One region of the Salmonella bongori NCTC 12419 genome, then DNA from elsewhere that is predicted to be linked to it. Evidence: predicted binding sites of a transcription regulator. Region 1 holds the regulator's gene; the other holds the start of a gene.
The links. The regulator CRP, encoded in region 1, controls carbon source genes, mostly activating them, when cyclic AMP is high. The targets are predictions, from matches to a motif close to ATGTGANNNNNNTCACAT.
Positions count from the first base shown of each region.

Region 2: a site for CRP is predicted at 2,375-2,392, ahead of rhaS (HTH-type transcriptional activator RhaS). Genes of this name have one in related genera too.

Region 1 is NC_015761.1:3,344,822-3,348,558, reverse strand. It holds gene SBG_RS15970 (YccS/YhfK family putative transporter) at 1-1,285, opposite strand, end outside; gene crp (cAMP-activated global transcriptional regulator CRP) at 1,334-1,966, opposite strand; gene SBG_RS15960 (OsmC family protein) at 2,272-2,676, shown strand; gene SBG_RS15955 (phosphoribulokinase) at 2,720-3,589, opposite strand; gene SBG_RS15950 (YheU family protein) at 3,641-3,737, opposite strand, start outside.
Region 2 is NC_015761.1:3,926,302-3,930,038, reverse strand. It holds gene rhaT (L-rhamnose/proton symporter RhaT) at 1-434, shown strand, start outside; gene rhaR (HTH-type transcriptional activator RhaR) at 431-1,279, opposite strand; gene rhaS (HTH-type transcriptional activator RhaS) at 1,410-2,246, opposite strand; gene rhaB (rhamnulokinase) at 2,547-3,737, shown strand, end outside.

The DNA.
Region 1 (3,737 bases):
GCGTGACGCCGGCAATCACCAGGCCGACCAGCGTTCCGACTGAACGGTGTAATATACGTACGCGTGTCGCGCCATAACCGTTTTGGGTAACAAACAATACCGTCATCAGGATCCAGTACGGTTTGGGTAGGTGCAACGCGCTCCCCATCAGGCTGGCGATACTCATCATCACACTGATGCGTCCAGCGTTGCGTAGCGCCGGCGATTTAAGCGACAAATAATTTTTTAGCGCCGGAAGCAGCGGCAGGCGACGTTGTTTATCAGCCATCAGATCGCGAGCGTAAAGCGGGCGCTGGGTTCGCAATACGCGGGCAATTCGGCTGAAGTGCCAATAACAGAACTGGCCTACCGGGTTTTCAGGATGTTGATTGGCTATCTTTTCCAGCGCGCCAATCTGTTTTTCCATGGAGAAGCGTGTTGGCAGGCGATGATAAAGGATGTCATCAGCCAGCACACGCAGGCGGGCGGCGACCGTTTGCGCATTCCAGCGAATGACCTCTTCTGCATGGCTACGTTCTACCAGTTTCTGCACCTCCTCCGGTTGATGCAGGCTGACGGAAATGTGTTCCTGCAAATCCATTGCTTCCTGAAAAGCCCGCAACAGGCGCTTGTAATCGTGATTATTGTGCGCCGAAAGCATATGCATTTGTTGGTAACACTGAGTAATCAGATCCACCGCTTTTTGCTGGCGAACCAGCAAGGGAGGTAGCGCTTTTTCCGGGTCAATATGTTGGGTAAGCAGGCTATATTTTGCTTCGCAGTAATCGGCCAGTTCACGATATAACAAACTTAACGACTCGCGTAGCGGCTGTTCGCGCCATAGCCAGAACCACAACCAGTTAAATACGCCATACCATAACGTGCCCAGCGCATAAATAAGCAACGGCTCCCAGACCGGCATGTATCCAGCAAGGCTCAGGGTAAAGATGGCGGCAATCAGTGATGCTGGCAGTAGCCGCGCATGAAGCGGACTAATTTCCGCCGTCACGCCAAGTACCAGCGTGAGCCCGGTCAGAATCAATGGCAGGGGGACAGACTCCGCCAGCAAGAGCTGTGTTGCCAGACTGCATCCGGCGAACAGCGACGCGCCAATAATCAGACGCTTAAAAAAGCGTTTGTGCGGTGTATCCAGGCCTGCAATATTGCAGCAGGCGGGAACAAGAGAAAAGAGTAATCCCAGGTGCAACTGGCCGATTAATAAACCGACAGCCACAGGCAGGCACAGCACCAGCGTTTGCCGTAGTGCGTAATTAATCTCTGGGTGATAAATCAGTCTTCGCCACATCGATGCAAACAAAAATGGCGCATGGTAACACGCGCCATTCTGACGGAATTAACGGGTACCGTAGACGACGATGGTCTTGCCATGTGCGGAGATCAGGTTTTGATCTTCCAGCATCTTCAAAATACGGCCAACGGTTTCGCGGGAACAGCCGACGATCTGACCAATTTCCTGACGGGTGATTTTGATCTGCATCCCGTCCGGGTGCGTCATGGCATCGGGCTGTTTCGCCAGATTCAGCAGCGTCTGCGCGATCCGCCCTGTGACATCGAGGAAGGCGAGGTTACCTACTTTTTCTGAGGTGACTTGTAAGCGACGAGCCATCTGGGAAGAGAGGCGCATCAGAATATCCGGGTTTACCTGGATTAATTGGCGAAATTTTTTGTAGGAAATTTCAGCGACTTCACATGCGGTTTTTGCACGTACCCAGGCGCTGCGTTCCTGGCCTTCTTCAAACAGGCCCAATTCACCAATAAAATCACCCTGATTCAGATAAGAAAGAATCATTTCTTTCCCTTCCTCATCTTTGATCAGCACTGCCACGGAGCCTTTAACGATGTAGTACAGCGTTTCTGCTTTTTCACCCTGGTGAATCAGCGTGCTCTTTGACGGGTACTTATGAATGTGGCAATGAGACAAGAACCATTCAAGAGTCGGGTCTGTTTGCGGTTTGCCAAGCACCATGCGCGGTTATCCTCTGTTATAAGCTGTCTCCAGAGCCAGAAAAGGCACTGTCTCTGGGGTTGCAAAAATATGCTTCCCGCTACCTGGGAAGAGGGCTACGAAAATAGACTGTAGCCTGTAATGTGATGTCCTCTGCATACATGCAGTACGTCAATGTATTACTGTAGCATCTTGTCTGTTTTAGCATAGCTTTCGCCGTGTGTCTCCTGGTGTCTCGCTTCAGCATGACCCAGGTCGCCTTCCATTGCGAGTTTTGTCGTATGCGCGTAATCTTTCAGGAAAATTGAAACATTGGAGTTACGAATATGCAAGCGCGTGTAAAGTGGGTTGAAGGACTAACTTTCCTTGGTGAGTCCTCCTCCGGCCACCAGATTTTAATGGATGGTAACTCCGGTGACAAAGCGCCGAGTCCGATGGAGATGGTCTTGATGGCGGCAGGCGGATGTAGCGCTATTGATGTCGTATCGATCCTGCAGAAGGGCCGTCAGGATGTCACCAACTGCGAAGTGAAGCTGACCTCTGAGCGCCGGGAAGAGGCGCCGAGGCTGTTCACGCATATTAATTTGCATTTCATCGTTACCGGCCGCTCGCTGAAAGAGGCTGCCGTTGCCCGTGCGGTCGATCTTTCCGCCGAAAAATACTGCTCGGTGGCGCTGATGCTGGAAAAAGCAGTCAATATTACCCATTCTTATGAAGTGATTGCGGCGTAATTATCGTTGCCGGATGGCGTTGCGCATCCGGCAAAAACTGACTTTATTCGATTTTTTTGCCTTCCATTAAGCGCTGCACCAGCGGCAACATAATCAGCTCCATCGCCAGTCCCATTTTGCCGCCCGGCACCACTAAGGTATTAATATGAGAAATGAACGAGCCCTGGAGCATCGCCAGCAGCCAGGGGAAATCGATCCCTTCCAGATTACGGAAATGAATCACCACAAAACTTTCATCCAGCGATGGAATGCCTTTTGCGGAGAACGGATTTGACGTGTCGACGGTCGGTACGCGCTGAAAGTTAATATGGGTACGTGAAAACTGCGGCGTAATGTAATTGATGTAGTCGTCCATGGATCGAACCACGGAATCCATCACCGCCTCACGAGAGTGCCCGCGCTCGCTGGTGTCGCGAATCAATTTTTGAATCCACTCCAGGTTGACAATAGGTACTACGCCAACCAGGAGATCAACATGACATGCGACATCATGCTGCGGGGTCACGACGCCGCCGTGCAACCCTTCATAAAACAGGACATCGGTAGGTTCAGGAAGCGGCTGCCAGGGCGTAAACGTGCCGGGAACCTGGTTCCACGGTACGGCTTCATCATAGGTATGCAGGTATTTACGTGACTGGCCTTTTCCCGTCTGCCCGTACTCAATGAAGGTGCGTTCCAGCAGGCTGAAATCATTGGCTTCAGGCCCGAAATAGCTGATATGCCGTCCGGCGTCACGCGCTTTGCGGATCGCCATGTCCATTTCCGGGCGGGTGTAACGATGAAAACTGTCGCCTTCCACCTCGGCGGCATGCAGATTTAACTGCGCGAAAATTTTACGAAACGCGAGGCTGGTGGTGGTGGTCCCCGCGCCGCTTGACCCTGTTACTGCGATCACCGGATGTTTGGCAGACATGGTAACTCCATGATGTAGGTTTAATTATAATGTATTACCGTCAAAGCCGTTTTATTCGCGAAACTGCTTTTTCGGCATAATATTGACCGTTTCATGCAATTCAGACCATACCAGAACGGCCTCGCCAGATTGCAGTTGACGTTTTACA
Region 2 (3,737 bases), 580 kb from region 1:
CCGCTGCCGCGCTGGGTGTTGACCCGCTTTATGTCGCCCTGCCAAGCTATGTCGTGATCATGGGCGGCGGCGCGCTGGTTAACCTTGGCTTCTGCTTTATTCGTCTGGCAAAAGTGAAAAACCTGTCGATAAAAGCTGACTTCTCGCTGGCAAAACCGCTGATCATCAGCAATATACTGCTGTCGGCGCTGGGCGGTCTGATGTGGTATTTACAGTTCTTTTTCTATGCCTGGGGCCACGCGCGTATTCCGGCGCAATATGACTATATGAGCTGGATGCTGCATATGAGCTTCTATGTGCTGTGCGGCGGGATTGTCGGTCTGTTACTGAAAGAGTGGAAAAATGCCGGTCGTCATCCTGTCAGCGTATTGAGTCTGGGCTGCGTCGTGATCATCGTTGCTGCCAATATCGTCGGAATGGGGATGGCTAGTTAATCGCTCTGCTCACTGAGATGACGCCACTGGCTTGGCGTCATCCCGGTTTCCCGTGTGAATACCACCGAAAAATAATTGCTGTCTTCAAAACCGCAGCGCATCGCAATGTCCCCAATCATCAACCGACTGTGCGAAAGCAGATACTGTCCGTGGCAAATACGTACCTGGCGCAGATACTGGTTAATACTCATTCCGGTTTGGCTTCTGAACTGCTGGCGTAACACCCGCTCGCTGCACTGCTCCTGTGCGCAAAAGGCATCCAGCACAAAGGGGCGTTCCAGACTTGCGGCCAGCGCGGTAATCAGCTTATCGAGCAGCGTCTCGCTGGAGATTGGTGATTGGGTAGTGGTCGCATAGCGATGTCGTTGTAGCGTCATTACCAACTGGCCGAACAACAGTTCCGTCATGGTATTCGCCTGTGGATCATGCTGCTGGCTTTCATGCTCAATCTGACCAATCAGCTGACGTGCCTGTGCCATGCCGGCGCTGCCTAATCGCCAGTGGGGATGCCCATCGGCATGATTAAATCCGGGGATAGCCGTATCCCAATCCAGATTCAGCTTCAACCGTTCGGGACAATAAATGATGTTCTGCAAAACCAGGTCATTAACGGAGGCGTAGGAGTGTTTGTCCTGGGCGCGGATATAAAACAGATCGCCACGCGTGATCCGGTAAGGACGATCGTTTAGTACGTGCAGACCATTGCCGCGCCAGACAATGACAAGTTCGCAAAACTCATGAGTATGTTCTGCAAAGACATCCTGAGGATAGCGAGCGGCAACGGCGACGGCCTGCTCGTCATCCGCAAAAAAATCGTCTTTGAGAAGGATCAATTGATTCGCCACCGCAACACCTCAGGTTGAATGCTTGCCGGGTAGCGCTACGTTTACCCGACCTATAGATCGCCGCCACCCGGTATTACAAGGCGCTTATTACTAGCAAATCCTGTAACCAAAAACGGTGATAGCATTCGCGTTACTGGAGTATCGCATCGCGCCCCTGACGAATATCACGAGGTGACCAGTTGAATTCGCGGCGAAAAAGCGTCGAAAAGTGGTTACTGTCGCCAAAACCGCAGCGATAGGCAATGTCAGTAACGCTTTCATCACTATGGCGCAGCAGATGGCGGGCCTTAATCAGGCGTAAACGGTTGAGATAACGTTGGGGGGTAAGCCCGGTATGCTGTTTAAGCTGACGATGCAGAGTGCGGAGCGACAGCGAAAACTGCTCCGCCACAGCTTCCCAACATACCTCTTCGGCAAAATGGTCTTCCAGCCATGCCATCAGGTGATTAAGACGTGCATCATTATCGACCGCGCCTTCCATCAGACTGCTTTTACGCAACAAAACCAGCAGTTGCATAAACAGGATTTCACGGTTCGCCGCCGTCGGCGCGTCCATTCCTTCACCCACATTCTCCATTTGCCCCACCAACTGGCGAACCTGTTGCAATATTCCCTGATTGACCCGCCAGTGGGAGGGATAGTGCCCGTCCTGTTCCTGCGGAAGAAGCTGATTTAATCCGGCAAGAAACTGAAACGCGTCCGGCGAGCGGTATAACACATTCGTCAGGCAGAGATTATCAGTATGTTCATATAAATGCCGATCATGATCGCGAACAAAGCAGACGGTACCGCCGCTAATGGTATAAGGCTGACCGTTAAAAACGTGAATTCCGGTTCCATGCTCAACAATCACAATTTCATGAAAATCATGATGATGTTCCGGAAACGCCGATTGGGGAAGTCGGGGTTCAATGGCGACAGGGGCCTTACCTGACGGAAAAAAATCCACGCTATGCAGTACAGTCATGCTCGCTTCCTCCTGAATTCAACATGACCGAAATAGTAATTAAGGGTTATCAATCTCACCTTAAATTTTCGACGCTAAAGCGCGTAAAGACGGTCATTTTTTCAAGAAACCAGCGGAAAGATCGGGAAATGCGGCGGGCATCACATCAGCATGAAACCGGCAAATTAATGGAAACTGTGAACGCTATCACGTTCATCTTTGCCATGTTGCCAGCGGCTAATTCTGACTGTCACTAACAAGAAGGTAGCGGTGAGCTGGGGTTCTTAGACTGGGTGCATTCACTTTCAGAAGGACCTCATCATGACTTTTCGCCATTGTGTCGCGGTCGATCTCGGGGCATCCAGCGGACGCGTAATGCTGGCGCGTTACGATTGCGATCATCGCACCCTGTCGCTGCGCGAAATCCACCGCTTCACCAACTGCCTGCAAAAAACAGCAGGCTTTGATACCTGGGATATTGATAGCCTGGAAGCGGCTATTCGCCTGGGGCTACAGAAAGTGTGCGATGAAGGTATCCGGATTGACAGTATCGGGATTGATACCTGGGGTGTGGACTATGTGCTGATCGACAAACAGGGTCAACGCGTCGGTTTACCGATCTCTTACCGTGACAGCCGAACAACCGGCATAATGGCTCAGGCACAGAAACAGCTCGGTAAAAGTGAAATCTATCACCGTAGCGGCATTCAGTTTCTGCCGTTCAATACGCTTTATCAACTGCGCGCACTGGCCGAACAGCAGCCAGAGTTACTTCCTCAGGTTGCGCACGCGCTGCTGATGCCCGACTACTTTAGCTATCGCCTGACCGGTGAACTGAACTGGGAATATACCAACGCCACGACCACTCAATTGGTCAACATCAACACCGATGACTGGGACGAAACGTTGCTGGCATGGGCCGGGGTAGAGAAAAGCTGGTTTGGTCGCCCGACCCACCCTGGCAATGTCATTGGTTACTGGATCTGTCCGCAGGGCAACCGTATCCCGGTGGTTGCCGTCGCCAGCCACGATACGGCCAGCGCCGTCATTGCCTCACCGCTGGCGAATAAGCATAGCGCCTATCTTTCATCAGGGACCTGGTCATTGATGGGCTTCGAAAGCAAGATGCCGTACACCACCGACGACGCATTGGCCGCCAACATCACCAACGAAGGCGGGGCGGAAGGCCGCTACCGTGTGCTGAAAAATATCATGGGCCTGTGGCTGCTTCAGCGTGTGCTGAAAGAACGCAATGTGACCGATCTGCCAGCGTTGATCGCGCAAACGCAGGCACTTCCCGCCTGCCGTTTCCTGATTAACCCGAATGACGACCGCTTTATCAATCCGGCAGATATGAGCGCCGAGATTCAGGCTGCCTGCCGCGAAACCGACCAGCCGGTTCCCGTCAGCAATGCCGAGCTGGCGCGCTGCATCTTTGACAGCCTGGCCTTGCTGTATGCCGATGTCCTGGAGGAGCTGGCCTGCCTGCGTGGGGAAGCATTCAGCCAGTTG